DNA from 3 places in the Halomonas sp. IOP_6 genome. Region 3 is predicted to be linked to each of the others. Evidence: predicted binding sites of a transcription regulator. Region 3 holds the regulator's gene; each other region holds the start of a gene.
What was found. The regulator sigma-54, encoded in region 3, starts transcription at its own class of promoters, with help from an activator protein. The targets are predictions, from matches to a motif close to TGGCACNNNNNTTGCTNT.
Positions count from the first base shown of each region.

Region 1: glnL (nitrogen regulation protein NR(II)) is a predicted target of sigma-54. The motif match lies at 7,959-7,976, and genes of this name have one in related genera.
Region 2: K7H08_RS17100 (HAD-IIB family hydrolase) is a predicted target of sigma-54. The motif match lies at 5,655-5,672, and genes of this name have one in related genera.

Region 1 covers NZ_JAIRBO010000006.1:147,641-157,540, reverse strand. Annotated here, with positions in the region: gene K7H08_RS12820 (porin) at 1-304, opposite strand, end outside; gene K7H08_RS12815 (glycosyltransferase family 4 protein) at 778-1,989, shown strand; gene K7H08_RS12810 (phosphatase PAP2 family protein) at 1,952-2,491, shown strand; gene K7H08_RS12805 (entericidin A/B family lipoprotein) at 3,437-3,571, shown strand; gene K7H08_RS12800 (YqiA/YcfP family alpha/beta fold hydrolase) at 3,577-4,089, shown strand; gene K7H08_RS12795 (DUF6435 family protein) at 4,300-4,476, shown strand; gene K7H08_RS12790 (ChaN family lipoprotein) at 4,489-5,337, shown strand; gene glnG (nitrogen regulation protein NR(I)) at 5,417-6,847, opposite strand; gene glnL (nitrogen regulation protein NR(II)) at 6,844-7,902, opposite strand; gene glnA (glutamate--ammonia ligase) at 8,262-9,668, opposite strand.
Region 2 covers NZ_JAIRBO010000013.1:12,060-21,959, reverse strand. Annotated here, with positions in the region: gene K7H08_RS17135 (ATP-binding protein) at 1-196, opposite strand, end outside; gene K7H08_RS17130 (response regulator) at 193-894, opposite strand; gene K7H08_RS17125 (DUF6691 family protein) at 1,078-1,500, opposite strand; gene K7H08_RS17120 (YeeE/YedE family protein) at 1,511-1,972, opposite strand; gene K7H08_RS17115 (YgaP family membrane protein) at 1,991-2,182, opposite strand; gene K7H08_RS17110 (MBL fold metallo-hydrolase) at 2,210-3,076, opposite strand; gene K7H08_RS17105 (glycosyl transferase) at 3,419-4,639, opposite strand; gene K7H08_RS17100 (HAD-IIB family hydrolase) at 4,636-5,595, opposite strand; gene K7H08_RS17095 (OmpA family protein) at 5,944-6,957, opposite strand; gene K7H08_RS17090 (hypothetical protein) at 7,175-7,840, shown strand; gene K7H08_RS17085 (FlgO family outer membrane protein) at 7,845-8,438, shown strand; gene K7H08_RS17080 (glycosyltransferase family 32 protein) at 8,480-9,280, shown strand; gene glyA (serine hydroxymethyltransferase) at 9,410-9,900, opposite strand, start outside.
Region 3 covers NZ_JAIRBO010000001.1:544,322-554,221, forward strand. Annotated here, with positions in the region: gene mlaD (outer membrane lipid asymmetry maintenance protein MlaD) at 14-478, opposite strand; gene mlaE (lipid asymmetry maintenance ABC transporter permease subunit MlaE) at 495-1,295, opposite strand; gene K7H08_RS02590 (ABC transporter ATP-binding protein) at 1,296-2,117, opposite strand; gene K7H08_RS02595 (KpsF/GutQ family sugar-phosphate isomerase) at 2,412-3,398, shown strand; gene K7H08_RS02600 (KdsC family phosphatase) at 3,434-3,976, shown strand; gene lptC (LPS export ABC transporter periplasmic protein LptC) at 3,976-4,548, shown strand; gene lptA (lipopolysaccharide transport periplasmic protein LptA) at 4,557-5,060, shown strand; gene lptB (LPS export ABC transporter ATP-binding protein) at 5,133-5,858, shown strand; gene K7H08_RS02620 (RNA polymerase factor sigma-54) at 5,964-7,379, shown strand; gene hpf (ribosome hibernation-promoting factor, HPF/YfiA family) at 7,477-7,785, shown strand; gene ptsN (PTS IIA-like nitrogen regulatory protein PtsN) at 7,790-8,260, shown strand; gene rapZ (RNase adapter RapZ) at 8,335-9,249, shown strand; gene K7H08_RS02640 (HPr family phosphocarrier protein) at 9,295-9,564, shown strand; gene pmbA (metalloprotease PmbA) at 9,636-9,900, opposite strand, start outside.

The DNA.
Region 1 (9,900 bases), on a different contig from region 3:
TACGCACTTCGTCAAAGCCCGGGCGGCTGCGCTCATCCCCAGTAAAACGCCACTCTACCCGTGCAAACGCGCGCAGGTCAGCGTTGATTTGATGACCTGCCGTAAAGCGCAAACGAGAACCAAAATTACGGAACTCCTCGCCATTATCAACGCCATTTTTTTCACCACCGCCTTCAAACCCCATAGCGATGCGGCCGTAGATATCTAGCGTCGTGCCGTCTTGGTCATACACCACCGCCGCCTGAGCCGCAGAGGCACCCAACAAACCACTAATAGCTAGAGCAAGTGTCGCCTTTTTAAACATGATTGATCCCATTAAAGTAGTTAGCGCTTGTTATCAGCACTTTTAGTTGCAAGATAATTCAGACACCGAAGTCTTCTAATTCAATTTACTTTTAACCCAATATTCGACAAAAAAGGGTCGTCATAAAAACCAAAAAATTATATTTAAGCTGCTTAATGAGCTTTTAATTGCGTATTGCGAAGGCACAATCGAGGATATGTTCACTTCGTCGTCAGCTACCTTAAAACCGATATATGTCATTCTTCTTAAAGTTTTATTTTTTAGCGCTTTTTTTGATAATCATAAAAATGCAACCTGATCGACATCTTGATCTGCTAAAGCATCACCATTCACTAGGGGCTTCCCCATTAAAAATGGTGGCCTGTCATCCCATGTTCACCAGGCTGTATTGGCAGTGTCACTATCGCTGCGCATAGTCAATGCAACAGTGAATGAAATAGTGAGTAAAAACGTGATAAAGGGATGGATCGCCCATGCGACTCTGTATCGTTAGCGAAACATGGTCACCAGAAATAAATGGTGTTGCGCATACCTTAAATAGGCTATGTCGTGAACTCACTCGGTTGGGGGTAACAGTGGATGTTATTCGCCCTAAACCAAGCATGGCTGCCGACGCCGCCAATGTTGCTCAAGAGCGTTCTCAAGGGCTTTCTCAAGAACCGTATCAAGAACCGTCCCAAGAGCTTCAGGTTCGGCGGTTAGCGCTACCGGGTTATAACGCTGTGCAGATTGGTCTTGCCAGCCCCTCACAACTTCGCCGTTTCTGGCAGAAGCAGCGTCCCGATTCTATTTATCTGGCAACCCAGGGCCCACTGGGCTGGGCAGCTCGGCATGCTGCACGCCAACTGAACATACCTTTAGTGGCTGGCTGGCATACTAATTTCGATCACTACTGCCATGACTACGGAGTTTCCTGGCTAGCTGCTGCCACGCGGCGATATTTACGCTATTTCCATAACGGCTGCGATCTTACCCTTGTGCCCACTCAACAACAGGCTGAAGCGCTACGCGCCCAGGATATCCGCGATGTAAAGGTGCTCTCACGCGGCATTGATGGCGATATTTTTTCCCCAGCACACCGCGACGACACCCTACGCGAACAGTGGGGGGTTAGCGAACATCAACCTGTTGCGCTGTATGTGGGCCGCTTAGCCCCAGAAAAAAACCTAGCGTTACTGCAAGAAACGCTGCAGGCCATGAGTGACGTGCGCCCCGATATGGCACACGTCATTGTTGGCGATGGCCCAGGCCGTGCTCAGTTACAAAAAGCGCTACCAGACGCTCATTTCACCGGTTTTGTGAATAAACAGGCACTAGCACGCCACTATGCCAGTGCCGATATGTTTATTTTCCCCTCTCAGTCAGAAACATGGGGAAATGTGGTGACTGAAGCCATGGCCAGCGGGCTGGCAGTCGTGGCTTATCACCACGCCGCCAGCGCTGAGCTGATTCAAAGCAGGCACAACGGCATCACCGTTCCCCCTGGCGATACGCTTGCCTTTCAACAGGCTGCCGTCGCGTTATGCCAGCACCCTGCTGACTACGCCCGCCTAGGTAGAACCGCCCGCTTACGCGCGCTAGAGCAAAGCTGGCCGGGAATCGCAGAGCAGTTCTTACGCTATTTACAAAATGCCCAGGAGACTCACCATGCGTCCGCGTCCGCTTGTCGTATTCGATCGTCTTGATGTCTTTGAATGGCAGCTTTGCCAACGGGTAACACACCTATCGCTTTACCGCCCCTGGCGGCTAACGCTGCAAACGGCAAGTAAGCTAGGAGACTGGCCTGTCTGGGTATTGTTAATCGCTGCACAACCCTGGTTACAGCCCAATGGTGCTTGGCGAATCATGCAGTACAGCGCCATCGCACTGTTCGCAGTCGCTATTTATAAGTTGGTAAAAACGCGGCTGTGTCGCGAACGTCCGTTCATCACCTACCTCGGTGGCGTCCATTGTGGTGAGCCTGCCCGAGACAAATACAGCTTCCCCAGTGGTCACACCATGCATGCGGTGATGTTTAGCGTGTTGGTCGCCGCTCATACCCCCTGGTTGCTACCTATTGTGATTCCCCTTAGTTTACTGATTGCCGTTTCACGGGTGGGGCTTGGGCTACACTATGTCAGTGATGTCATTGCTGGCGCAGCCATGGGCTATGGCTTTGCGCTACTGAGTCTTTATTGGATGGGATAACCCTTTGTGGTTGGCCGCTCAATGCCGTATCAATAAAAGCAAAAAGCCACCAACGTGGACGCAGGTGGCTCTTGGTATTGTCGATTAACTATCTCTATAGTTTTAATTATCTACATATCGGGAGGCATATCGTCACGATCCTCTATGGTGGTCATAAATGATGTCTTGAACATCATATAAAGACCGACTCCCGAAAACCCTAGAAACAGCACAAACATGCATAACATCAACACCATCGCCATAGCGCTTGTCCCTGGAAGTGTGCGGCTGCTACGTTGACGTCTTCTAACCGCTGAATTTTGGTTTACACCAGAGGATAGACCAAAATGTCACGCCCATTGATACAAAAGCTGTCCAGAAAATCTGGAAAAGATAAATATTAATAAAAATCAAAGTGTTAAAAACAATTAATTGACGCAAAAAAACCACCCCGCTTTCACGAGATGGTGATTTTGCATCAATGCTGCTCCCTGGCGGTGATGATCAGCGTTTCCTTACACTGATAAGGGTGAGCAGGCTAGTCCTTTCACATCCTTTTGCTAATATGGCTCCATGCCTTCCCTGATTACCTATTAGCCTGCTCACGCTTGTTTACTCATTGTGGCTAAAATTGCTGCGAAGCGTTTTTGGCGATTAACTTCACTTAAAAATTAGAATCACAACATTACTGCTGTAGGTAGTCAGGTTATTGCAGACAACAGGCCAAGCGCCACTTTTAACGCAAAAATATACTATAAACAACACCTTAAAAACAAAAAGCAATACCAGGCTAAGAGACAAACGCCGCTATTTAATGGCTAAAACTGACACATGCGACAAAATCACACGGCCAGCTAGCACTCAAACGATGGGAAATTGATGGCACCAACTGCCTGCAACGATTATTTTTAATGACAGCGTACCTAAAGTCTCTCTACAAGCGCTCAGCTGATGAGGATTCTTTCGATGAAGCGTGCAATGGCGATCAGTTTATTGATGATGGTGACACTTCTGGTAATAAGCGGCTGCAATACTATCCGCGGCGCAGGCGAAGACATTGAGCGCGGCGGCGAAGCTATTCAGCGCTCCGCAGGTAGTTAATGGCTATGATGACCGTATACCTTTCACACGGCCTGGAAAGCGGACCTGGCGCTTTGAAAGTACAAGCGTTAAAAGGGGTTGCTGAGCAGCTAGATAACTGCGAACCCGTGGTCATGGATTACCGTGGTATGAAGGAGCCCCAGGAGCGTTTAGAGCATTTGCTTGCCGTGATTGCCGAGCGAAACGACACGCTTGCTAACTGCGTTATGGCGGGCTCCAGCCTCGGCGGATGGTTAAGTGCAGCGGTTAGTGCCCAGGAACCTGTGTTAGGTTGTTTTTTATTAGCCCCTGCTCTTGGCTTGCCAGATTACCCGCAAACCTCAATCACACTGCAAGCACAACACACGCATATCATTCATGGATGGCGAGATGATGTCGTACCGCCAGGCCCAGTCATTGAACATGCCCGCTGTCAGCGACTTTCACTACGCATGATTGACGATGACCATCGCCTGCAGAACAGTCTCGATACAATACTTTCCGATTTCGAGCGGTTTTTAGAGCTGTGTCTTCAATAGTGATGTCTTTAAAACTATGTCTTTAAAAACTATGTCCTTAAAAACTGTGTCCTTAAAAAAACATACCTTTGAAAATAGCGCTCTTAAAGCCGCGCTATTTAGCTCAACATGGATCGCAAACGTACTTCTGATAACGAAGTGTTACAACAAATAGTCGACATACGCCAAACAAAGCTATACAAGTAGTGTACAAGCCATAGGAGAATGCTCATGTTTGGTCTATTTAAGCGCGATCCCAAGAAAAAGCTCCAGCAAGATTACGAGCGTAAATTACAGGCAGCAATGGAAGCTTCACGCAATGGTGACATGAGAGCGAACGCGACATTGACGGAGGAAGCAGAAGCTATTCTGACTGAGATCAATCGCCTTAAAGCAGAAGAACGCTAGGACACAACGCCCATGCGCCATCATTTCATCGCTGCCATGGCTCTAGGCTGGCTACCTTTAGCGGCTCATGCTAGCTGCCCTATTCCCGGCCAGTGGTGGCAATCGCAACATGCTGTTGCTAACAGCGCTGTTTTAGCCCAAGCAATACAGCATCAGGTTGTCCTATTGGGCGAGCAACATGATGCCATTGACCACCACCGTTGGCAGTTGCACACCCTAGCGGGGCTTTACGCGCTGCGTGACGATATGGTTATCGGGTTAGAAATGCTGCCCCGGGAAGCGCAACCCGTGCTCGATGATTGGGTTGCGGGCTTGTTATCCGAAGAAGCGCTGTTGGAGCAGTCCGGCTGGGAGGAGAACTGGGGGTTTGATGCTGACCTTTACTTACCCATTCTCCATTTCGCGCGTGTTCAACAGATTCCTCTGATCGCCTTAAACATTACTCCCGAGCTGCGTCAGCGCTTAGCTCGTGACGGCTTCAGCAGCGTGCCTGCCGACCAGCGGCATCATATACCTGCACCGCTACCGCCAAGCGCTGGCTATGAAATGCGCTTAAAAGACGTATTTGACCAGCATGCAATGGATGGCGACGACCCCGCTATGCTGAGACGCTTTTTACAGGCCCAACTTAGCTGGGACGTCGCGATGGCTGAAGGGCTGGCTAACGCCGCCGTAGAGGGTAAATTGGCCGTTGGCTTAATGGGTTTAGGCCATGTGATTTATCACGATGGTGTGCCCCACCAACTTGATGGGCTAGGGGTGGATCACACCTTCAGCTTACTGCCCTGGTCAACAGAAACCTGTGAGCCACCCGACCCTGCATTAGCAGATGCTGTTTTTGTACTGCCAGCGGCGGAGTAACCGCTAACAGATGGGTTGCGAATAGATTGATCGCGAATAGATTGGTCACTAACAGGTTATTCGTTAAAAGAATGGTCAGTTAGGCATCATCTGCCAGCGCAGGCAGCAGCGTTTTCAATTTACGGGTAAGAGTATTGCGCCCCCAGCCGAGTAATTCGGCGGCTTCCCCTTTGCGTCCACCGGTATGTTTCAGTGCCGTTTCAATCAGAATGCGCTCAAAATCCGGCACGGCTTCCTCCAACAGGTGGGTATGGCCTTCCGCCAGGGCGTGGTCAGCCCAATCCCTGAACGCGGAACGCCAATCGCCATAAACACTACCTTCGGAAGCGTTGACCGAGCGCAGCTCTGGGGGCAAGTCCTCAATGAGAATTTCGCGGCCAGAAGCCATTACCGTTAGCCAACGGCAAATATTTTCTAATTGACGAACATTACCCGGCCACGGCAAACGAGTAAGGTGCGCTTCTGCTTCGGGCGTTAACACTTTGATATCTGTGGTCAGCTCTTTGGCAGCTTCCGCTAAGAAATGACGCGTTAAACGCGGAATATCCTCCCGACGCTCGGAAAGGCGCGGCAGATGAACGCGAATCACGTTTAAGCGGTGGAACAAGTCCTCCCGGAACCGCCCATCGTCAACTAACGATTCCAGGTTCTGATGGGTAGCAGCAATAATACGTACATCGACTTTCACAGGGGTATGGCCGCCCACGCGATAGAATTCACCATCTGCTAACACACGTAGCAAGCGCGTTTGCGTTTCAGCGGGCATGTCACCAATTTCATCGAGAAACAGCGTTCCGCCGTTAGCCTGTTCAAAGCGACCTTGGCGCTGTTGCGCTGCCCCTGTAAACGCGCCCTTCTCATGGCCGAATAGTTCAGACTCAATCAAGTCCCGGGGAATCGCTGCCATGTTCAGCGCAATAAACGGCTTGCCCGCTCGTGGGCTATGTTGATGGAGCGCCTGAGCAACACGCTCTTTACCGGTGCCAGACTCACCGTTAATTAACACCGTGATGTGGGAGTGGGAAAGCCGCCCTATGGCGCGAAACACTTCCTGCATAGCAGGTGCTTCACCAATAATCTCAGCACTCAACCCTTCCGGTACGCTGACCGGGCGCTGACGCTCTCTTGCATGAGCGACCGCACGACGCACCAGCGCCAGCGCTTCGTCCACATCAAAGGGTTTCGGCAGGTATTCAAAGGCGCCCCCTTGGTAAGACGCCACGGCACTGTCGAGGTCCGAATGCGCGGTCATAACAATCACAGGCAGGTCAGGGTGTGCATCACGCACCCGGGACATTAAATCCAGCCCATCAATGCCGGGCATACGAATGTCAGTCACCAGGACATCCGGTGGATTTTCTAACAGTCGCTCCAGCGCGGTATCGGCGCGTTCAATACACTCTATATCCAGGTCTGGCTGCGCTAAGGCCCGCTCTAATACCCAACGGATGGCGCGGTCATCATCGACAATAACCACTCGTGCCACATCGGTTTGTGTCGCCTCAGTCATGACGCTTCTCCGGTGAAATTAACAACCAATGGAATCAGTAAACGAAATTCGGTATGTCCTGGGCGTGAGTCGCATTCGATCAATCCTTGATGTTGGTGCAAAATCGATTGAGCAATTGATAGCCCTAGGCCGCTACCTTCAGCGCGCCCAGACACCATGGGATAGAAAAGCGTTTCACGTAACGTTTCAGGTATGCCAGGGCCATTATCAATAACCCCCACTTCACTGACTAAACGATGGCGTTCAGCCCCCAGCGTAAATTGGCGGCGTGCGCGGGTGCGCAACATAAGCTCCGGCGAAGGCGTTGCTGCATCACTCATGGCCTGTACCGCGTTACGTGCCACATTCAACACCGCTTGGATCATTTGAGATTCATCGCCAGAAAGATCCGGCAAACTCGGGTCATAATCACGACGGATCTCCACATGCGGATGCTCGGCAATCAGCAGTGCTCGCACCCGCTCTAACACCTTATGGATATTGACCGGCTCATGTTTGACGATGCGATTGGGGCCCAACATGGAGTCGACCAAATCTCGCAGCCGATCCACCTCTTCCACAATAATATGGGTGAATTCACGTAGTGCAGGATCGTCCAGATCGCGCTCCAATAATTGGGCAGCACCGCGAATCCCGCCTAAGGGATTTTTAACTTCATGAGCCAAGCCCCGCGCCAACACTTTGATGGTCTCTTGCCGGGTGGTCAGCGCTTCTTCCCGGGAAATCTGCATTAGCCGATCACGGGGCTCTACTTCGAGTAATAGTTCATCGGCTGAAAGCGGGGTCACGGTGTAGTCCACCGTTAATGGCTCGCTGTTCAGCGGCGTAATACGTGCTTCGCGTTGGGTATAGGGATGAAAGGCATCCCGCGCTTTAGCGAGGACATCATCAATACTCTCATCGCCCCCTAACAGCGTGTCTAAACTAATGCCCTGCACACGGCTAAAACTCACCGCTAGCAACGCTTCCGCTGCCGGATTCATCCAGCGAACGCGGAGTTCACCGTCTAGCAGTAAGACTGCGGTGGTGAGGTGTTCAAGTAAGCGCTGGTACATGGCGTATCCTGAAGCGTCGCTGTAAAAAATAGCGTTATCGAGCGTATGAAAGAGAAACTGCAAAAAGCGCGCCAATTGACCACTTGCACGGCTAATGAGCAGGGGGCGGGGATGTAGCGAGCCGTTATAGCGCAGTCCTAGCAGTCAGTTTGTCACTTATTGCACCATTATAGTGCACATGACTCATCAACAATAAAAATACTCACCGCATCAGTGCGGTGCCGCAGACAGCGCTCTCCCCTTGCAAACAGACCTCTTCGTTTCACTATTCAGTGGTATAAAAAAACCCCGCCGAAGCGGGGTTTTAGGCCAGTCACACCCGAGGGGGTGGTACTAGCTGCTGTGCTTAGCAATCGCTCTTAACAGCTGTAGTACATATCGAACTCAATCGGGTGAGTGGTCATGCGAATGCGCTCCACTTCTTCCATCTTGAGGTCGATGTATGCATCGATCATATCATCAGTAAACACGCCACCTTCGGTCAAGAACGCGCGGTCTGCATCGAGTGCTTCCAACGCTTGGTCCAGGCTGTTGGCAACGGTCGGTACTGACTTACCTTCTTCAGGCGGCAGGTCGTACAAGTTCTTATCCATGGCATCGCCAGGATGAATCTTATTCTTAATACCGTCGATACCCGCCATCAGCAGAGCCGCGAACGCCAGGTAGGGGTTAGCGGTCGGGTCAGGGAAACGTGTTTCAACACGCTTGCCTTTCGGGCTAGCGGTGTACGGAATACGGATAGAGGCAGAACGGTTACGAGCGCTGTAGGCCAGCATAACCGGCGCTTCAAAGCCTGGCACCAAACGCTTATATGAGTTGGTAGACGCGTTAGTGAAGGCGTTCAGAGCACGAGCGTGCTTGATCACACCGCCAATGTAGTAAAGCGCCATTTCAGAAAGCCCAGCGTACTCGTCACCCGCGAACTGGTTCTGACCATCTTTCCAGAACGACTGGTGTACGTGCATACCAGACCCGTTGTCACCAACAAGCGGCTTCGGCATGAACGTAGCGGTTTTGCCGTAAGCGTGAGCCACGTTGTGGATCACGTATTTCATTTCCTGAACTTCGTCAGCTTTCTTCACCAGCGTGTTGAATTTAACGCCGATTTCGTTCTGACCCGCGTTAGCAACCTCGTGGTGGTGAACCTCAACGGTCTGGCCAATCGCTTCCAGGGTGTTACACATTGCACCACGAATGTCGTGGAAGCTATCAACCGGGGGAACCGGGAAGTAGCCGCCTTTAACGCGCGGGCGGTGCCCCAAGTTGCCGCCTTCTACCTGATTACTGGTCGCCCAAGCGCCTTCATCAGAGGTAATTTTGTACATGGAACCCTGAATGTCAGATTTCCAATGGACTTCGTCAAAAATGAAGAACTCAGGCTCAGGGCCAAAGAAGGCGGTGTCGCCCAGACCGGTGGACTGCAGGTAAGCTTCTGCGCGCTTGGCAATAGAACGCGGGTCACGGTCATAGCCCTGCATAGTGGCAGGCTCGATGATATCGCAACGCAGGATCAGGGTAGCGTCTTCGGTGAAGGGGTCGAGGAAACCAGTACCATCTTCAGGGCGAAGAATCATGTCGGATTCGTTGATGCCTTTCCAGCCCTCGATAGAGGAACCATCGAACATCTGACCATTTTCGAAAAACTCTTCGTCCACGTCCCGTGCCGGTACGGTGACGTGCTGCTCTTTACCGCGCGTGTCGGTGAAACGCAGATCTACCCATTTAACATCATGTTCTTCGATTAGCGCGAGAGTCTTGGCTGACATAGTGTCCTCCGGTATGAACGTGGCTTAAGCTTTTGACAGTAAGCTACCGATAAAAGAGTTATTAAACAAACCGGCTATCGTTGTAGCACGCCGAGAGGCATCTGCCTACGACCCGCTAGCCGCTGCCTAATACTAAGCACGGAACATGCCAACCTTGCACCAATATGGCATAAAAAAACAACAAGCAGTTGTTTTATAAAAGATAAAAAATAAAACACTGTGCTTCTTCATG
Region 2 (9,900 bases), on a different contig from region 3:
CTTGGCTCTGTTCCCAGACATCTTCAGGCAGTTGAAGCACGAGCCCGGCGACCATGCGTGCCGACTGAGCAAGGCGCTGATCGAGTGTTTCTACGAATTTTTTTTCTAAATCATTGAGCAACCAAGCCGCAGCAACACCCCATAGCAATGCCAATGTCACCCCCAGGGTAAGCAATAGGCGGGCTCGTAAACTCATTGCTGCCCCTTATGAGGCGTGCCTGGAATGTGGACAGCCTCAGGCTTGCCTAACCGATATCCCAACCCACGAACCGTCTCAATGATGCCACTGCCTAGTTTTCGACGTAGATGGTGGATATGCACATTCAGTGCATTGCTCTCTACATCGTCACTCAAACCATAGAGGCTATCTTTTAGCTGGTCGGCAGAAAGCACGCTGCGCGGCGAATGCAGAAAGGCCTCTAAAAGCACCAGTTCTCGGCGCGATAGCGTTACCAACTGACCGGAGACTCTCACTTCACGCGCATGAGGATCCAGCGTTAGCGCCCCATGTACCGTCATACCCTGGCTACGGCCCGATACTCGCCGAAGCAGTGCATGAAGACGGGCCACTAACTCGTCAAGGTCAAAGGGTTTCACCAGATAGTCGTCGGCTCCGCACTGCAGGCCGTCAACACGGTCTCGTACCGCATCCCGCGCTGTTAGCATTAACACTGGGGTAGCGTTACCTTGGTCACGCCACGATTGCAGCAGTTGCAAGCCGTCGCCATCGGGAAGACCGCGATCAAGTATCACAACGTCACTTACCACTGACTGCATGATTTGTCCCGCTGCTTGAATCGTGGACACATGATCGACGACAAAGTCGTACATCATTAAACCGGAGCGTATTCCTGATGCGACCAATGGATCATCTTCAATGAGCAAGACGTGCATGACGGTTTTCCTTTTATTGCTACCAGCATGGCAAACGCACATTAACCCAACATTAAGCTAGCGGGCTGTGCCATAAACTCATTTACCAAAGCTCATTTACCAAAGCTTATTTACAAAAGCTCATTTACAAAAACGCCCTTGCCTAAAGAGACAAGGGCGATAACAGTGGTTTATACATTAACGCTACTGGCTAATACGTTTTGCGATAAACCAGCCTGCCACCATCGCGGCCAACAACGCCAATAACGGCAATGAGATCCCACCGATGGAGGCGATGGCAGGGCCAGGACAGTAGCCAGAAAGCCCCCATCCAATGCCAAATAGCGCTGCCCCCCCCAGCAGCTTACCGTCTAACGCTTGCTTAGTTGGAAGCTGAAAATTAGCGCTAAACAGCGGCTCGCCACGTGCAAATACCAACCGATAGCCCACAAACGTTGTGCCTACCGCACTGCCTAGCACGAACATCAGCGTTGGATCCCAAGCGCCGGCTACATCAAGGAAGCCAAGTACACGGGCAGGATCAGTCATACCCGAGATAGCTAACCCAAGCCCGAATAGCAAACCAGCGATATAGCCAGCAGCGGTTTTTACTGTTGCACTATTCATATCACGCGCCTCATACACCACCTCCAATCATATGACGCATCACATAGACCGTGGCCACCGCTGTGAGTAGAAACACCCCAGTGGCGGCCATAGAGCGGGGGGATAAGCGTGCCAAACCGCAAACGCCATGGCCGCTGGTACAGCCGCTGCCAAGCCCAGTGCCTAACCCGACTAACAGACCGGCTATCAACATTAGCGGCACACCGCCAGCTGGCGCACCGATCACCGCACCGGGAGCATCGGCAACGTTGCCTAGCCCGCCTCCCATTGCCATGACCAATAACGGGCCACTCACCAGCCCGAACAAAAAGGCTATGCGCCAAGCACTGTCGCCTTTAGGTCGCTGGGTTATTAAGTTCCCAATAATGCCGCTAATACCGGCGATGCGCCCCAAGGCTCCCATCAACCACACAGCGGATAAGCCTATCAATACACCACCAACGAGCCCTTGCAGGCTTGCTATCCAGTCCACAGGTGTCTCCTTGCTGTGTTAATGCTTGTTTTTACAGGTTGAGATGCCCAGCAGAGGATACAATGGGCAAAAATTAAACAGCCCAGTGGCGAGTGGTACGACGCCAATCCATCCCCATGCGCCAATGGTGCCGGTAAGCGCCAGTATGATCAGAATAAGACCAACTACGATTCGTGCTACTTTGTCGATACCGCCGACGTTTGCTTTCATTTTCTGCTCCTCGATAATCAATATCAGTTAAAAACGGTTGATAGGGACTTTTAGATAGACAACGCCATTGTCGTCGGCAGGCGGCATCTCGCCCGCGCGCATGTTGACCTGTACAGAGGGAATAATGAGCTTAGGCATGCCTAGCGTGGCATCACGCTCCGTGCGCATTTTCACGAACTCATCTTCTGAAATGCCTTCATGCACATGGACGTTCGCATCACGCTGCTCTGCCACACTGGTCTCGTGCTGATAAACGTCTCGGCCTGGCGCTTTATAGTCATGACACAAAAACAGCCGCGTTTGCGTCGGCAGTGCCAACACCTTTTGGATAGAGCGGTACAGCGTACGTGCATCGCCACCGGGGAAGTCACAGCGTGCGGTGCCGTAATCTGGCATAAACAGTGTGTCGCCAACGAAGGCCGCGTCGCCTATCACATAAGTAAGGCAGGCAGGCGTATGGCCTGGCGTATGAAGCACGCGCGCTTGAAGACTGCCAATGGTGAACGTATCGCCTTCATTAAACAGAGCATCAAATTGGCTACCGTCCCGAGCAAACTCAGTCCCTGCATTGAATGCTTTACCAAAAATTTCCTGTACGTCGACAATGTGCGCGCCAATCCCGGTTTTTCCACCTAGCATTTGGTGTAAATAAGGCGCCGCAGAGAGGTGATCAGCATGTACATGGGTTTCTAAAATCCACGTTACTTCAAGGCGGTTATCGCGAATGAATTCAATGATCTCGTCAGCAGAACGTACATCCGTATGCCCCGCGGCATAATCAAAATCCAGTACCGAATCTAGAATAGCGCAGGCATTACTATCTGGGTCCTGCACCACATAGCTAAAGGTGTTAGTGGGCTCATCAAAGAAGTGAGTGACAATCGGGTGTTGCATTCTGTGCCTCCCGCTAATGGCAAGTAATGATGTTGCTATGCAACCATCATAGACCATAAAATGTTATATGTTTATACTTATTTGGAATTTAAAACGATTTCTTGAGCATGATCAATATTGCTCGTCGGCCAATAGCCGCGAAACAAAAAAGCACCTCGCTGCCAACGAGGTGCTGTGAAGAGAATGACATGGTCGGTTAAGCGAAATTCATCAGCGTCTATCGACTTAAAGCCTTATACACTTTGAGACTTGATACGCTTAAAGGCCCGATAAACTCAAAGCACTTATAAACTTAAAGCACTGATAAACTTAAAATTTATAGAAACAAACAAGCATTGAGCGTTAAACCTTACCCTGATTATCAAGCTCTACCGCTTCATGCATACGGGCTAGCACATCAGGCATCGCCGCTTGTACACGGTTCCAACTGGGAATAAAGGGGCGTTCACGAGGGTTATCTAAAAACAGATTGCCAGCTTCTAGCAAATTGCTGGCAAATAGCTCAACTGCCTGTTCTTCACAGTGGCGATCTAAACTTAGTCCATTCATCGTCGCGTCGTGATCATAGGCTTCAATGAGGTCTAAGGCTAAACGGTAGTAGGTTGCTTTGAGCGTCCGGAAATCTTCGCTGCTAAAGCTAACCCCTTGGGTAGCCAGCTTACGATAAAGCGCTTTTGCGATATCCAGACTCATTCGGTTCAAGCCACTGGTCGCATCCTCTTCACTAACGGGCTGATGCTTATGGTCATAGGCGTCGGCAATATCGACCTGACATAGCTGACGGTGTGAGTAGTTGCGCTGCAACTCGGACAGTACGCCGATTTCCAACCCCCAATCAGCGGGAATTCGAATGCCCTCTAGCACATCACTGCGCATGGCAAATTCACCAGATAACGGGTAACGGAAGCTGTCTAGATAATCCAAATAAGGTAACGGACCACAGACAGTTTTCAAGGCACGTAGCAGCGGCGTCACCATCAACCGAGAAACACGCCCATTGAGCTTTCCTTCGGCGATACGCGGGTAATAGCCTTTACAAAAACTGTAATTAAAACGGGGATTCGCGACAGGATACATAAGGCGCGCTAGAAGGCCACGGTCGTAGGTAAGAATATCGCAATCGTGAAGACCAACGGTGGTGGAGCGACCTGAACTAAGCACATAGCCAGCGCAATACCATACGTTTCTTCCTTTTCCTGGCTCTAAAGCCCCTAAACCATGACTTTCTAATTCTTGGTCGATAGCACGTAAACGCGGGCCGTCATTCCATAGAATTCGAGTGTGCTGGGGCAAGCGTGAAAAGAATTCCCGTGCATATAAAAATTGATCGCGGTCTGCTCTGTCCAAACCAACGACAATTTCATTGAGGTAAGGCACTTTCACCAGCTCATCAACAATTGCCGACAGCGCAGGCCCTTCCAGTTCAGAAAAAAGCGAGGGTAAAATTAGTCCCATTGGGCGACGTTTGGCAAACTGGCAAAGCTCTTGTTCAAGGGCTTCAACTGGCCGGCGCGTTAAGTTGTGAAAATCGGTTATCACACCATTTTGATGGAAATCACTCATACGCTAGCCTCCCGTGGCTTGTAATCTGATGCAGCGGCGTCATTCACTGGCGCCATTTCTAGACGCCCGTCATCTCGCCCCCACCAGTGGGCTACCCCCTCAGCCCAGCCAGTTGGCCCAGTTGCATTTGTTCGATATAACGCGCTGTTGTGCGGCTCAACGTTAAGAGCGTGGCAACCTCGAATCACTACAGCTTGATCGACAGTTTCCAGCATAGTGATATCGTTTGGGCCATCGCCCAAGCCCAATGAAAGTGGCGAACTGCCTCGTAATGCAGTAAATCGTTTAATTAGCCACTCTACGGCACCCCCTTTATCAGACAAGCGCCCAATCACATGCCAAAAGCGGCCCCCTTGCGTGAGCTCAAGGCCATCGCCTTCAAGCGCAATGCGGAACGTTTCAAGTGCGGCTGCATTATCTTCCCAAATAAGTGGCTCACTCCCCTCCCGCTGCCGCGCTGCTTTCGCACGGGTTTCATCAAGCCCAGTTAACGCCATTACCTGTTGAAGACTTAAGTCGCCCATTCGAGTAAACCGAACCCCCAGACGCTTACGCCAAACGTTTAGTCGCGCTTTAATGAAACCACTATCAACTCCGGTGTGTTTAATAACGACGCCATCTCGGCCATTACCAGGGCGATCTAAACGCGCATGACACCAACCTGGCGGCAGACCAATAACAGCACCATTCTCGGCAATAAAGGGGGTCGCCGTTAGCCCAAGGGCTTCTCGTAGGGGAATGAGTTCAGCGCGAGTTTTACTGGTAACCGGAATGACCGGAACCCCTAGCTGTTTAAGGCGGGCAAGCCAGGGCTTGGCAGGTGAGAAATCATAACTGTGGTGATCTAGTAATGAACCGTCCAAGTCGGTGACTACCAAACGCGGTTGAAGCGCTGGGTCTAAGTCGCTTGGTGACTGAGCATCACTGGGCAACGCAGTACGCTTGTATTCGGTCATAGCACCACCCTTTTGCAATCTTAAAAGTCGTTACACACGTCCACTTTTAGATGAGCAACAAAGCAGTTTGTATGCCAATACAATTTTATTTTTAATAATCAAAAATTTAACTCATAAAAAGCAGCCACTTTCTTATGAGCCCCAAAACAACGCAACTTCGGCGCACTAAAATAGTGCGCGAATAAATTGAAAAAAATTCGACAAGCCCTTGGCAAAAGCTCATAAATAGCTATACTGAAATTGTACCCACTGGCAACCTTGTACACCCCTCACCTGATGCCAGTGGGCTGCAGTGAGCCAAGCCCTTTCATGCCCGCCTCCCCCGGCGGGTTTTTTTTGACTTACCCCCTAGTCCACATGAATAACCACCTCAACGCGACGATTTCGCGCTCGCCCTTCGACAGTATCGTTATCTTCTAGCGGCTGAGTTGCGGCTAGTCCAACGGCTCGCAAACGCTCTGGAGCAACCCCTGCGGCTTCAAGTGCCTCAACGATCGCAATCGCCCGCGCACTTGAAAGCGCCCAGTTGGACGAAAACTCTGGGGTATTGATAGATTGGCTATCGGAGTGTCCCTCTACCCACACTTCCCCCTCGAAGCGCTGGATGGTATCCATCAATGATCCTACTAACGATGAGCCACCTTCTGTCAACTGAGCATCGGCAGAGGGAAATAGCAACCGATCTTGTACACGCAGGCTGATACCTTCAGCGACTCGGGAAACTTCAACGCCTTCCAGGTTAGGTAGGTACGTCGAAGCCTCCACACGCTCAGACAATCTCTCATCAAGTGCTAATGCGCTATTAATCGCCACGTCAGATACTTTTTGTACATTGATAGGTGGACGGTCGGTGAGCACTACCATGTAATCGGCCAACGGCGAAACAGACTGACGCTCATCGGTGGGCAGTAGCAACTGCGGAAGCCTACTATTGGCAGTCGATGGCTGGGTATCTATCGATACTTCTTCAATCCGCGCCAATAAAGGAGGCACCTCCACAACAGCAGTGCGAGCTTTAGGCAACCCTGCCACACCCAACGCAGCGCTAATCGCAAACGGGCTGAGCGTATCACTGCTAGGTGATACGCCGAGTACTGTGCGCTGCTGACGGGCTTCAGCAAGCGCATCCGGCAGGGGTATTTCTCTAGCAGGTGACGACTCATAGCCGTACTCATCGGCTGTTTCTTGCTGAAACAATGATGGGCTTGTCACATTAGCCGCAGCAATAATAATAACGAACAGGGCTACCAGTAGCGTCATAATGTCAATATAGCTAATCATCCAACCGCTATTACTTTCATCTTCTGGATAAGCGGTTAGCAATGAATCATGACGCGGACCAGCGCGATGGTCTTCAAGCATGGGGGGGTTCACTCATTCAAGTTTTTAACCTCGTGGCCGATCTAGGGTAAGCGTGGCAAACTAGTCTATCAAAAGCCGTTTCGTAGCGAGAAGGAACAATCAGGTGCGCACCCGACCTATGTCATCAAGAGCTCATTCATTAAGCACTGAGCCATCATCGACCCAATCGTCCATTGGCCGACTATTTCGCCCTGTCGGCATTGGACTGGCGAGCCTGATGCTAAGCGGCTGCTTTTATGCCAATACATCGCAGGCTCCCATTGCGACTACCTATCCTTATAGTGAGCAGCAGCGCATGCAAGCAGCCCAGCACTGGGAAGTGCTAGCCCAACACGAAGCAGCAGGCATTCTTCGCAATGAACGGGTTCGCTTTAGGGATCTCCATATCCCAGCACAAGAGCATACGTCAGTTAGCGCCTATTACGGTGGCGAATTTGAACGTGGCTTTCGCACGCTATTAACAAGCGAACTGGTGTCACGCGGGGGAAGCGTGATGACGCAACCCAACACTGGCGGTGCCACCGTTCAAGTGGACGTAGAAGTTGTTGAGCATCGTGATCGCGGCTATATACGCCCACCGTTTGGTGCATACACCGCCCTTGCCGGTGGCGTGACCGTGGCTAGCATGGCACTAGGAAACTGGAGCGAGCCTGCGCTTGCATTAATTCCCGCTGCGATGGTGGCAGATACGACCAGCGGCAGTTGGACTTATGAGGGCAAAGAGGAGGTTATCATCACTACCCAGATCGTTGATAGTGAACGCATTCTCTACTCCTCTTCTAATATTTATTACATAAATGCTGGTGACCGACGTCACTATGCGCCACATCGCGTTCCTCAAGCGCCTGCAACCCCAACTGTTTCTATCACCGATACTTGGTAATTACATGCTTTCACTCTCCCACTCTCTGTCTCCACTGCGCGGCTTAGCAGTTGGTGCACGCCTGCTTATCGTTGCGTTGTTTATGCTGTTTTTGGCTGGCTGCACTGCACTTGGCAATAACAATAGCATGCGAAATGCCGAGCCTCAGCCAGACCTTTCCGAACTAGCCCATGAAGCCGCCGCACAAATGGTGGCCAGCAATCCAGATCTTACACGCCATAGCCCGATGATTGCGGCTACCTTTGTAAGTATTGATAACTTAAGCCAGTCGTCTACGTTTGGCCGTATTAGCTCTGAAATTATGGCGTCCGCCCTCGCAAGGCAAGGCATGCAGGTACGCGAAGTCAAAATGCGTGACAGTATGTTTATTGAAGAAACCGTTGGCGAATTAATTTTATCCCGCCAAGTCCAACGTCTTAGCGCCCAGCACAATGCACGCTCAATACTGATGGGTACTTATGCACAAGGCCAGGACTATCTCTATGTGAGTGCACGGGTAGTTCGCGCTGGTGATGCGATGGTGCTTGGCAGCGCTGACTTTAAGCTGCCGCTGGATAATAACACCCGAAGCTTATTGGAAGGCCAAGGCGGCTGGTAATCGATTCACCTCTTGCCGCGACACGAATGAAAAGGATGAACATGCCCACCCGCACAAGCAAACCACTTATCGTGGCCACTAGTCGCTTGATAAAGCTATGCGCAAACATTACCAAGCTGCTTAGCTATATTTTTCATGCCGTGCTGCCGAACAAGCGCTTCACGCTGCCAGCCTATGCCGCGCCTTGGCTGGCACCTAAAAATGATTCGACTATTCCACGGATTATTTGGCAGACCAACTTCACTAATAGAGTGACCCTTCCGGTTTACCTGAACTATTTGTTTAATCGTCTCATGGCCCCTCGTTTCGAATATCGTTTCATGATTACCGAGGCGCGGAGTGACTTTATTAAAGAAAATTTCGACGACGCTCTATTCACCAGCTATTCAAAGTTACAAATTGGTGCGGCGCAGGCTGACTTTTGGCGCCTAATGGTGCTTTACAAATACGGCGGCGTTTATCTCGATATTGACGCACATGCCATCTGGCCGCTTGCCCGCGTTGTGCCTACCGATATTGACGAGCTCTACGTTACGACCCGCAAAGGTGAGCTGAGCAATTACTTTATCGCCAGCAAACCAGGCAACCCCAACCTACGCAGACTGATTGATCAAGTGCAGCAAAACATTGAAGAGAACACTCTCACCAACGTGTTTGAGCTCACTGGTCCTGGCGTATTTATTCAGCTATTAGATCAACGCACCGTACCCACGGTGTCGTATCGCCACGCCTGCAATCAAGGTAATTTCACGAACGAGCACTTCCAATACATTGATAAAAAAGCGGGCAAATGGACCAGAGAGCAGAAAAAAGTCAGCATCATTCGCCAAGAAGAGCCTTGATCTTCAGATCGACTTGATGCCAATAAAAAAGCGCTAACCATATAGGTTAGCGCTTTTTTTATCGTTTTTGCTTTATCCCTGTTTGCTTTACCATGCCACTACTGTTCGGCCTGGCAAAGCGAGCCAATGTTACTTGTAAACAGGGAAGCGGCCACATACTTGGGCCACTTTATCGAGCACTTGGGCTTCGATTGAGCTGGTGTCCTCACCTTTAGCAAGTACATCTAAGATGTCACAAATCCAACTAGCCAGCTGGCTGCACTCATCTTCACCGAAGCCACGGGTAGTAACGGCAGGCGTACCAATACGCAAACCAGAGGTCACGAATGGGCTTTGCGGATCGTTAGGCACCGCGTTTTTGTTCACAGTGATGTGAGCGCGGCCCAGGGCAGCGTCTGCATCTTTACCGGTCACGCCCTGCTTGATCAAAGACAGCAGGAACAGGTGATCTTCAGTACCACCAGACACGATATCGTAACCGCGGTCGATAAACACCTTGGCCATCGCCTGGGCGTTTTTAACCACCTGCTGCTGGTAAGCTTTGAATTCAGGCGCCATGGCTTCTTTGAAGCAGACTGCCTTGGCGGCAATAACATGCATCAACGGGCCGCCCTGGCCAC
Region 3 (9,900 bases):
GCACCCACGGTGCTTAGTTAGTAACCATATTGGATACAAATTGCTGGATAAGTTCTTCGAGCACCAGGGCAGACTGGGTATCACGAATAACATCCCCCTCCTCAAGCACTTCAGGAGCGCCGCCAACACTCAGGCCAATATACTGCTCACCGAGCAGCCCAGCCGTCAAAATAGCTGCAGTAGTATCTTGCGAAAGCTGGCCTTCAAGATCACTATCGAGGCTCAACACCACCCGCGCATCATACCACTCGGTATCAAGCTCAATAGCCTCTACCCGTCCCACAGTAACACCGGCCATGGTGACCCGCGCACGTGGTTTCAGGCTGCCAATGTTGGAAAAACTGGCCTCGAGACGAAACGTGTCGGAAGATGTTGAAAGCGTCATACCACTTACGCGTAAGCCCAAAAAAACAAGCCCCAGAATGCCCGCAAGCATAAACAGGCCAACACCAAACTCCATGGTTTTACTGCGCTTCATGTTATTGCTCCACCCATTAAAGGCCGCCAAACATCACGGCGGTCAATACAAAATCCAGCCCCAAAACAGCAAGCGATGAATACACCACCGTGCGGGTTGTCGCACGCGAAATACCTTCAGAGGTAGGCACTAAGTCATACCCTTGGAACACCGCAATCCAGGTGACGACTACTGCAAATACAAGGCTTTTGATTATTCCATTACCAATATCATCAACAAACGAAACACTAGCCTGCATATTGCTCCAGTAAGAGCCTTCAAAAACCCCCAGCCATTCCACGCCAACCAAATAGCCACCCCAAATCCCCACTACGCTAAAACCAACGGTAAGAATAGGTAGCGCAACAAAACCTGCCCACAACCTTGGCGCCACAACCCGGCGCAGAGGGTCAACGCCAATCATTTCCATGCTGGTTAACTGCTCAGTCGCCTTCATCAGGCCAATTTCCGCCGTTAACGCAGAGCCCGCGCGCCCTGCAAACAGTAGCGCAGCGACCACTGGCGCTAGCTCTCGAAGAAGCGAAAGAGCAACCATCTGGCCAAGCGCCTGCTCTGCCCCAAAATCAACCAATATGGTATACCCCTGCAGCGCAAGCACCATGCCTATAAACAGCCCTGACACCAGTACAATAGCCAGAGACAGTACACCGACAAAGTGCACTTGGCGCAGCCACAACGACCACCCTTCCCGAGAAGGTACCCCTACTGCCGACTGGGCAAGAAAGACACCTGCACGCCCTAACGACTCTAAGGCATCACACCCTTTTTGCCCCAGCCGAGCGACATGCGAAATAGCATGTTTAATGTTTGATTGCATTTAACGCACCTTCCCTGCAGAGGCTTGGCCTAGAATATCGCGGTAAAGTGTCTCAGCGGGATAGTGAAACGGCACCGGCCCGTCTGGCTCACCATGGATAAACTGGCTTACTCGGGGATCTTGGTTCGTATCTAAGGTTCTTGGCGTGCCAGAGGCTACCACCTGCCCATCGGCAATGAGGTACAGATAATCCGCAATGCTGAGGGTCTCTTTGATATCGTGCGAAACGATCACTGACGTAAGCGACAGTGCCTGATTCAGCCGTTTAATTAGCTGTACAAGCACCCCCATAGAAATGGGGTCTTGCCCGACAAAAGGCTCATCATAAAGGATTAACTCTGGATCAAGCGCTACCGCCCGTGCCAGCGCCACACGCCTTGCCATCCCCCCCGAAAGCTCAGCTGGCGACAAGTGCCTAGCCCCGCGCAAACCCACTGCCTGTAACTTAAGAAGCACTAGATCGCGTATCATAGGATCAGGCAAGTCAGTATGCACCCGAAGCGGAAACGCTACGTTTTCAAATACATCAAGATCTGAAAACAGTGCGCCGCTCTGAAATAACATACCCATGCGCTTACGCAGCGTAAACAGGGCCTTACGCGACAGGCGATGCACATCTTGACCGTCGATTAACACTCGCCCTCGGTCAGGCGTTAATTGCCCACCAATTAGCTTTAAAAGGGTCGTCTTTCCGGTACCGCTTGGCCCCATGATAGCCGTTACCTGGCCTCGCGAAATCGTCATGTTGATTCCGCGAAAAATATCATGATCACCCCGCGAGAAGTACAAATCTTCAATTTCGATGAAGGGAGCATCGGTCATGGGCTGGCTGGCCTTGATGGTCGTCTTGCCGCAACAGCATTAGTATATACTGGCTACGCATTAGTTAGTTAAAAACAGATAATTCAAAAAAACAGCTAGTTTATAAAGAACAGACAGTTTAAAAAACAGTGTTTTCGAAATATTATCGAACATCGTAACTTAACGCTACTCACAGTAACAGATGCGCTCATTGCAACCGCGCTGAGGAGTAGGATACGCGCCTTACCTACAAACCGCGCCAAGATGTTATTCTTACCGACCTACTTTTGACCGCTTATGAAAAGAGATGCCCTCATGCGCCAGCCACTATCGACACCTAGCCCACTGCGTGAAAGTGCGCTGCGCACACTGCAAATTGAGCAGGCCGCTATCGGTGGACTTCAGGCAAAACTTGATGAGAGCTTTGACCACGCTTGTGAACTTATCCTCGCCTGCCAGGGCCGCGTAGTGGTAACCGGCATGGGTAAGTCCGGCCATATTGCGGGCAAGCTGGCTGCAACGTTGGCAAGCACCGGCACGCCTGCTTTTTTTGTACACCCAGGTGAAGCCAGTCATGGCGATCTCGGCATGATCACCCGCGCAGATGTTGTACTAGCACTTTCGAACTCTGGCGAAACCGCAGAGGTCACTGCGCTGCTTCCGCTGCTGAAACGCCTAGGAACCCCCCTTGTCAGCATGACTGGACGCCCTGGTTCCACATTAGCCAAACACGCCGATGCTCACCTTAATAGCGGCGTTGAGCGCGAAGCCTGCCCTCTCGACTTAGCGCCGACCAGCTCAACCACAGCAGCACTTGCCTTAGGTGATGCCTTAGCCGTGGCATTATTAGAAGCACGGGGCTTCACCGCGGAAGATTTTGCGCTTTCACACCCAGGTGGAAGCCTCGGCAAACGCCTACTTTTGCGTGTAAAGGATTTAATGCACAACGGATCACGCCTCCCCCAAGTAGCATTAGGCAGCCCGTTACGGGACGCACTCTTGGAAATTACTCGCCAAGGGTTGGGCTTTACCTGCGTAATCGATAGCGAAGGACGCCTTGCCGGCGTTTATACCGACGGTGACTTACGCCGAACGCTGGATCAGTTTCATGACCTACGTGACGTCCTAGTTGATGATGTGATGACACGTCCTGGAAAACGTATCGGTCCCGATGTGTTAGCGGCTGAAGCGGTACGCATCATGGAAGACAGTCGAATCACCGCACTGGCGGTCGTGGATGATCAGCAGCGCCCCATTGGCGCGCTACATATGCATGACTTACTTGCTAGCGGTGTCATTTAATCAATCTTTTCAAACATTAATAATACGGAGGCTTCATGGCCCTACCTGACGCTCTACAAGACCGGATTCGCCGCGTAAAATTGCTTGCTATTGACGTTGACGGCGTACTTACCGATGGCCGCCTCTATTTTCAAGCTGACGGTATCGAAATCAAAGCGTTTCATACCCAAGATGGCCACGGCCTCAAACTTTTGAAACGCGTCGGAATCCATGTTGCCTTAATTACTGGGCGTGATTCTCCCATGGTCAGCCAACGTGCTGCGTCGCTGGGCATTACCCACGTGTATCAAGGGTGCGAGGATAAACTCACTACGCTACGCGCGCTTTGCCAACGCCTAGACATCACGCTTGAGCAGGTTGCTTATTGTGGTGACGACCTACCAGACCTTGCTCCAATTAAACGTTCTGGCGTAGGCATCACCGTCCCTAATGCTCCTGATTATATGCATACTCACGCTGACTGGATCACCGATCGGCTTGGTGGCCACGGCGCTGTACGTGAAATCTGCGATACCTTATTGATGTCTCAAGGTCATTGGGATGCTGTTTTAGATACGTACCTACACGGCCAATCGTAATGCGCTTTTGGGTTAAAAAACGCCTTTGGATAACCATCATGGTGTTTGCCTTAGGTGGCGTACTGGTATGGCTGGATCCGCGCGGCCCTCAAGACCAATCAATCGACGCAGAGGCTCGTGCTCAAGAGCCCGGCCATGTACTAGAGAATGCAGAAATTACTCTGTTTGGTGACACCGGAGCCATCCAGCAGTCGCTGACGACGCCACGCTTAGTTCATACCCCTCAAACGGCGATGACAGATGTCCTCTCCCCCAGGGCGACACTATTTGATAGCGATGAGCGTCAATGGCTAGCGACGGCGGAGACCGGCACCCTAAATACTGACACGCAGGCGCTCACGCTAGCTGGTTCAGCCCAATTACTTGCACCTGATGAGGGCTGGCAGTTGAATACTGAGTTATTACACTATGATGGCATCACCCGTCATGCTTGGAGCGATGCCGAAACCATACTTCAGCAACCGCCCCAGCGCATTGACGCTTCACGTATGGATGTATGGCTGGATGATAGCCAGATCCGCTTAACCAATAACGTGCGCGGCGTTCACCCGCCTGCCACTCGTTCTCAGTAGGAGTCGCGATGAACGTTCTTATTCGCACGGCACTCTTCGTCATTGCGCTACCCATTTCAGCGGCAGCGCTACCGGTTATGGCACAAAGCCAAGCCCCCGTAGAAGTAGAGGCTGACCGTTTAGATCTCGATCAACGCGCAGGCACCGCAGTGTATTCAGGCAACGTCGATATTCGGCAGGGCAATATGCAACTGCGCGGCGATCGCGTTGAGATTCAGCGCAACGATGCTGGCGAGCTATCGCGTGCCATTGCAACCGGTGGACGAGCCTACATACGTAACCAGCTCGAAGACCAAGCTAGCCCAATGGAAGGCTGGGCAAAACGTATTATTTACCATGTTGCCGAGCGTCGGGTAGAGCTCATTGACCAAGCGGAACTGACCCAGCAAGCAGATCGCTTTGAAGGTGGGCGATTAGAGTACTTTATCGACCAAGGTGTGGTTCAGGCGCGTTCTGATGTTAGTGGTGGTGAGCCACAACGTATCCGCATGACTCTTCAGCCGGAACAATAGGAGTGTCCAGTGGCGACCAATAACGCAGAGCCCGCACCTCAAACCACAGCCTCAGAATCAGAAACCGCGCCGATAAAAACACTTTATGCCCAACACTTAGCTAAAAGCTATAAACGCCGCCGTGTCGTTAAGGATATTAACCTAGAGATATCTCAAGGCAGCGTGGTAGGGCTACTAGGCCCCAATGGCGCAGGCAAAACGACATCGTTTTATATGATTGTCGGCTTGGTAAAGTCTGATGCGGGAAAGGTTGGCATTGATGAGCTTGATTTAACCCATGCCCCCATGCACGAACGTGCAATGGCTGGTATTGGCTACTTGCCTCAGGAAGCCTCTATTTTTCGCAAACTTACCGTCGCCGACAACATCATGGCAATCCTGGAAACCCGCAAAGAGCTCGATCGTAGCGCCAGGGAGCAGCGCCTTGAGTCGCTACTGGAAGATTTTCACATCACGCACATTCGTGACAACTTCGGCATGAGTCTTTCGGGCGGAGAGCGTAGACGTGTTGAGATTGCCCGCTCCCTCGCGACCGAGCCTGCCTTTATCCTGCTTGATGAGCCGTTTGCCGGCGTTGATCCAATCTCAGTGGGCGATATTAAAACGATCATTCGAGCCCTCAAAAAGCGCCATATCGGCGTGCTGATCACTGATCATAACGTCAGGGAAACACTGGATATTTGCGATATTGCTTACATTGTAGGTGACGGCCATATCATCGCCAGTGGCCCCCCTCAGGAAATTCTCAACAACCAGCGGGTAAGAGACGTTTATTTGGGGGCTGATTTCCGCTTGTAAACAGCCATCTGTAGAAAAAATAGTAGTGGTGGCATACTTATTGCACTTGCACCAAGCCATAACTCGCACTAGGGTGGAGCTTTCTGATTAACGAGCGGTTCTCAGATGGTCATGAAAGCTTCTCTTCAATTGCGTATCGGTACACAGCTGACCATGACACCTCAGCTGCAGCAGGCCATCGCCCTGTTACAGCTATCAACGCTGGACCTCCGTCAAGAAATTCAGCAAGCACTTGATGCCAATCCAATGCTTGAGCAGGAAGATGAGTTCGGCGAACAGGCCGTTAGTGAACCCCAGGAAGCTGAATGGTCCGAAAGCATTCCTAACGAACTCTCAACTGACAGTGACTGGTCAGACACTTATCAAGACCTTGGTAGCCATGGTGCCAGCAGCGAGGGGCCTGACTTTGAGCGTCAAGCCGCTGGTCAAAGTTTGCATGGCCACTTACTTTGGCAACTCGCCATGACAGATTTTTCACCACGCGACCACGCCATTGCTGAAAGCCTCATCGATGCACTGGATGCCAACGGCTACCTAACCCAGCCTCTCAATGACATTCGCGAAGGACTTAAAGCCCAAGGGCATGAAGGCCTTAGCCAGCGTGAAGTTGAAACAACCTTGCTTCGTCTTCAACAGTTTGAGCCCACCGGTGTATTTGCTCGCGACCTGCGGGAGTGCTTAATGCTGCAGCTCGCCTCACTACCGGAAGATACACCGCTGCTTATGCCTGCCAAGCGGTTAGTGCGTCAATTTCTGGAAGCGCTTGGTAAGGATGATGTGCGTTTGCTAAAGCGGCGGTTAAGTCTAGATGATGAGCAGCTTGATGATGTCATCCGCTTGATCCGCAGCCTTGATCCTCGCCCAGGAAGTGCCTTTGGCGACACTGATGACAGCTATGTAACGCCAGATTTAGTCGTACGCCATGACCACGAAGGATGGCACCTGGAGCTAAATCCTGAGGCATTGCCGCGCTTGCGCATTCAACCTGACTACGCAAGCCTGATCAAACGGGCTGACAAGAGCCAAGATAACCAATTTTTAAAAGAGCATCTCCAAGAAGCTCGCTGGCTCATCAAGAGCCTTTCAAGTCGAAATGATACGCTACTGCGGGTGGGCCGAGAAATCATAGCTCGCCAGATAGGCTTTCTGGAACACGGCGAAGAAGCCATGAAACCGCTGATTTTAGCCGATATCGCAGACGCCGTAGAAATGCATGAATCCACTATTTCCAGGGTCACCACCCAGAAATACATTCATACTCCGCGCGGAGTGTTTGAGCTCAAATACTTCTTTTCAAGCCAAGTAAGTGGCCAGGACGGCGGTGACAGTCACTCCAGCACCGCCATCCGCGCTCGAATCAAAAAACTGGTGCAAGATGAACCGCCCGGGAAACCTCTCTCAGACAGCCGCCTCGTGTCGCTATTGGAAGAGGGTGGCATTAATGTGGCAAGGCGAACGGTGGCCAAATATCGCGAGTCGATGGGTATACCCTCTTCAAGCGAACGCCGCCGTTTACGCTAATAAAACAGTGCTAACGAACAAAGTCTGTCTAAGGGCTTTGCAATAGCGCAAAAAGGGTTACAATCGAAGAACAGTCCGATGGATAAGGAGCACGTCAATGCAAGTAAATATCACTGGTCATCACGTAGATCTGACTGACGCCTTGCGTGACTATGTAAATGAGAAGCTGGAACGCGTTGAGCGCCATTATGACAATATCACCACCGTACAAGTGACCTTATCTGTTGAAAAGGAGCGCCAGCAAGCTGCCTGCACCCTGCATGCTGCAGGTGCCGATCTACACGCAGAAGCATTAGACAACGATATGTACGCTGCGATTGATGCACTAGCGGACAAAATTGATCGTCAACTCGTTAAACACAAGGAAAAAGCACAAGCTCGCGCCCAAGGCGCTGGCGTGCGTTAACTCAATGACGTTGGAAACTATTCTTCCCCCGGAGCGCGTGCTGTATGACGTCCCCGGGGGCAGCAAAAAAAGGGTGCTGGAATTTTTCAGCACCTTTATTGCGCAAAACACGCCAAGCCTAGATAGCCAAGAAGTCTTCAGCCGCCTGATTGGTCGTGAGCGTTTGGGTAGCACTGGAATAGGCAACGGCGTTGCTATTCCTCACGCCCGTAGCCCTCACTGCAGCTCGCCTATCGCTGGTTTTTTAAAGTTAGCTGAGCCAGTAGATTTCGATGCTATTGATGGCGACCCCGTCGACCTTGTTTTCGTACTTTTAGTGCCCGAAGAGGCGGACGACACGCACTTAGCCTTATTAGGGCAAGTGGCGTCCATCATGAACAACGTTGACACACGTCAGCAGCTTCGTAGAGCGGCTAGCCAACGTGAGCTATTGGACCTTATTACAGCAAAAATTCGTGAACAACCTGTTACCTAAATGGTCCACCGCTAGACACTGCCTACTAGTTTAACGTTTACCTCCATTTTTATTGGCATGCCAAGAGAAACTCTATGCAACTGGTGATCATTAGCGGCCGTTCAGGGTCCGGTAAATCTATCGCCTTACAAGCGTTAGAAGATCTTGGCTATTGTGCCATCGATAATTTGCCCGCCATGTTACTCGGCTCCCTTGTGGATGAGCTTCGCGAGCAAGGGGCACGCCCTCAACTAGCGGTAAGTATCGATGCGCGTAATTTACCAGCTGCGCTAAAGCAGCTGCCAAAAATGCTTGAATCTTTGCGTCAGAAAAGCATTCACTTCCAGGTTATCTATCTAACCACCGATGCGCGAATTCTTCTTGAGCGATACTCAGCCACGCGTCGTCGCCACCCTCTTACGCGTGATAGTGACATGACGCTTGAAGAGGCCATCAATAAAGAAGAAGAAACCCTGCTCGACATCCGTGATCTTGCCGACCTGATGATCGACACATCGCGTCTGTCGGTTCATGACCTGCGCCGCCGAATAACGGATCAGGTTGCCCAACAGCGTGAAGATAGATTAACGCTGACACTAGAGTCATTTGGCTATAAACGTGGCGTCCCACTTGACGCTGATCTCGTCTTTGACGTGCGCTGCTTACCAAATCCCTACTGGGACCCTACGCTGCGCCAATACACTGGGCGTGACGCGAACATCATCAACTTTCTTAAGGGATATCCCGTCGTAGAAGAAATGCGCAATGATATCCAGACATGGTTGGAAAAGTGGCTACCCGCTTACCAAAATAGCCAGCGCAGTTATATGACTATTGCTATTGGCTGTACCGGCGGGCAGCACCGTTCTGTCTATATGGTGGAACAACTGGCACAAATGCTGGTGAAACAAGCGGGAGAGGTTCAACTCCGTCATCGTGAGCTAGGCCTGCAGTACACCCTAAGTGAACAGCAGCCCTCCACATCCGAGCCTTCAACAAACGCGCAATAAGCAACGCCTTTTCTTCACGACCCCACTCGGCTAAAAGGAACCAGAGTGCCAGAAAGAACCTTAACACTCACTAATCAGCGCGGCCTTCATGCTCGTGCAGCGACAAAACTCGTCAAGTGTAGCCAACAGTTTTCGGCCAACATTCACGTTTACAAACAACAGCAAATGGCTGATGCGGCCAACATTATGTCGTTATTGATGCTGGCCGCCCCTTGTGGCACTGAACTTAGAGTCCATGCGGAAGGCGACGACGCCGAACAAGCACTAGAGGCCATTGAAGCACTATTCGACGCACGTTTTGACGAAGAGCACTAACATCAGTGAATACCACTGACATCATTAAAACAGCATCAGCCAACGTGTTAACTGAGCTGTTAGCTAAGGTGTTAGTTACCAGCGACGGTCATTGCATCAATTAGCCAGCTACCCGTGTGAATACTGCCACGGGTATCGATGTCATCACCGACTGCGACCAAGCCAGCAAACATGCTATTCAAATTACTGGCAATAGTGAACTCCTCGATAGGGTGCTGTATTTCACCATTTTCAACCCAAAAGCCGGCAGCACCTCGCGAATAGTCGCCAGTCACGCCGTTAACCCCCTGTCCCATTAGCTCAGTCACCCAAATGCCACGCCCCATCTGCTTCAGC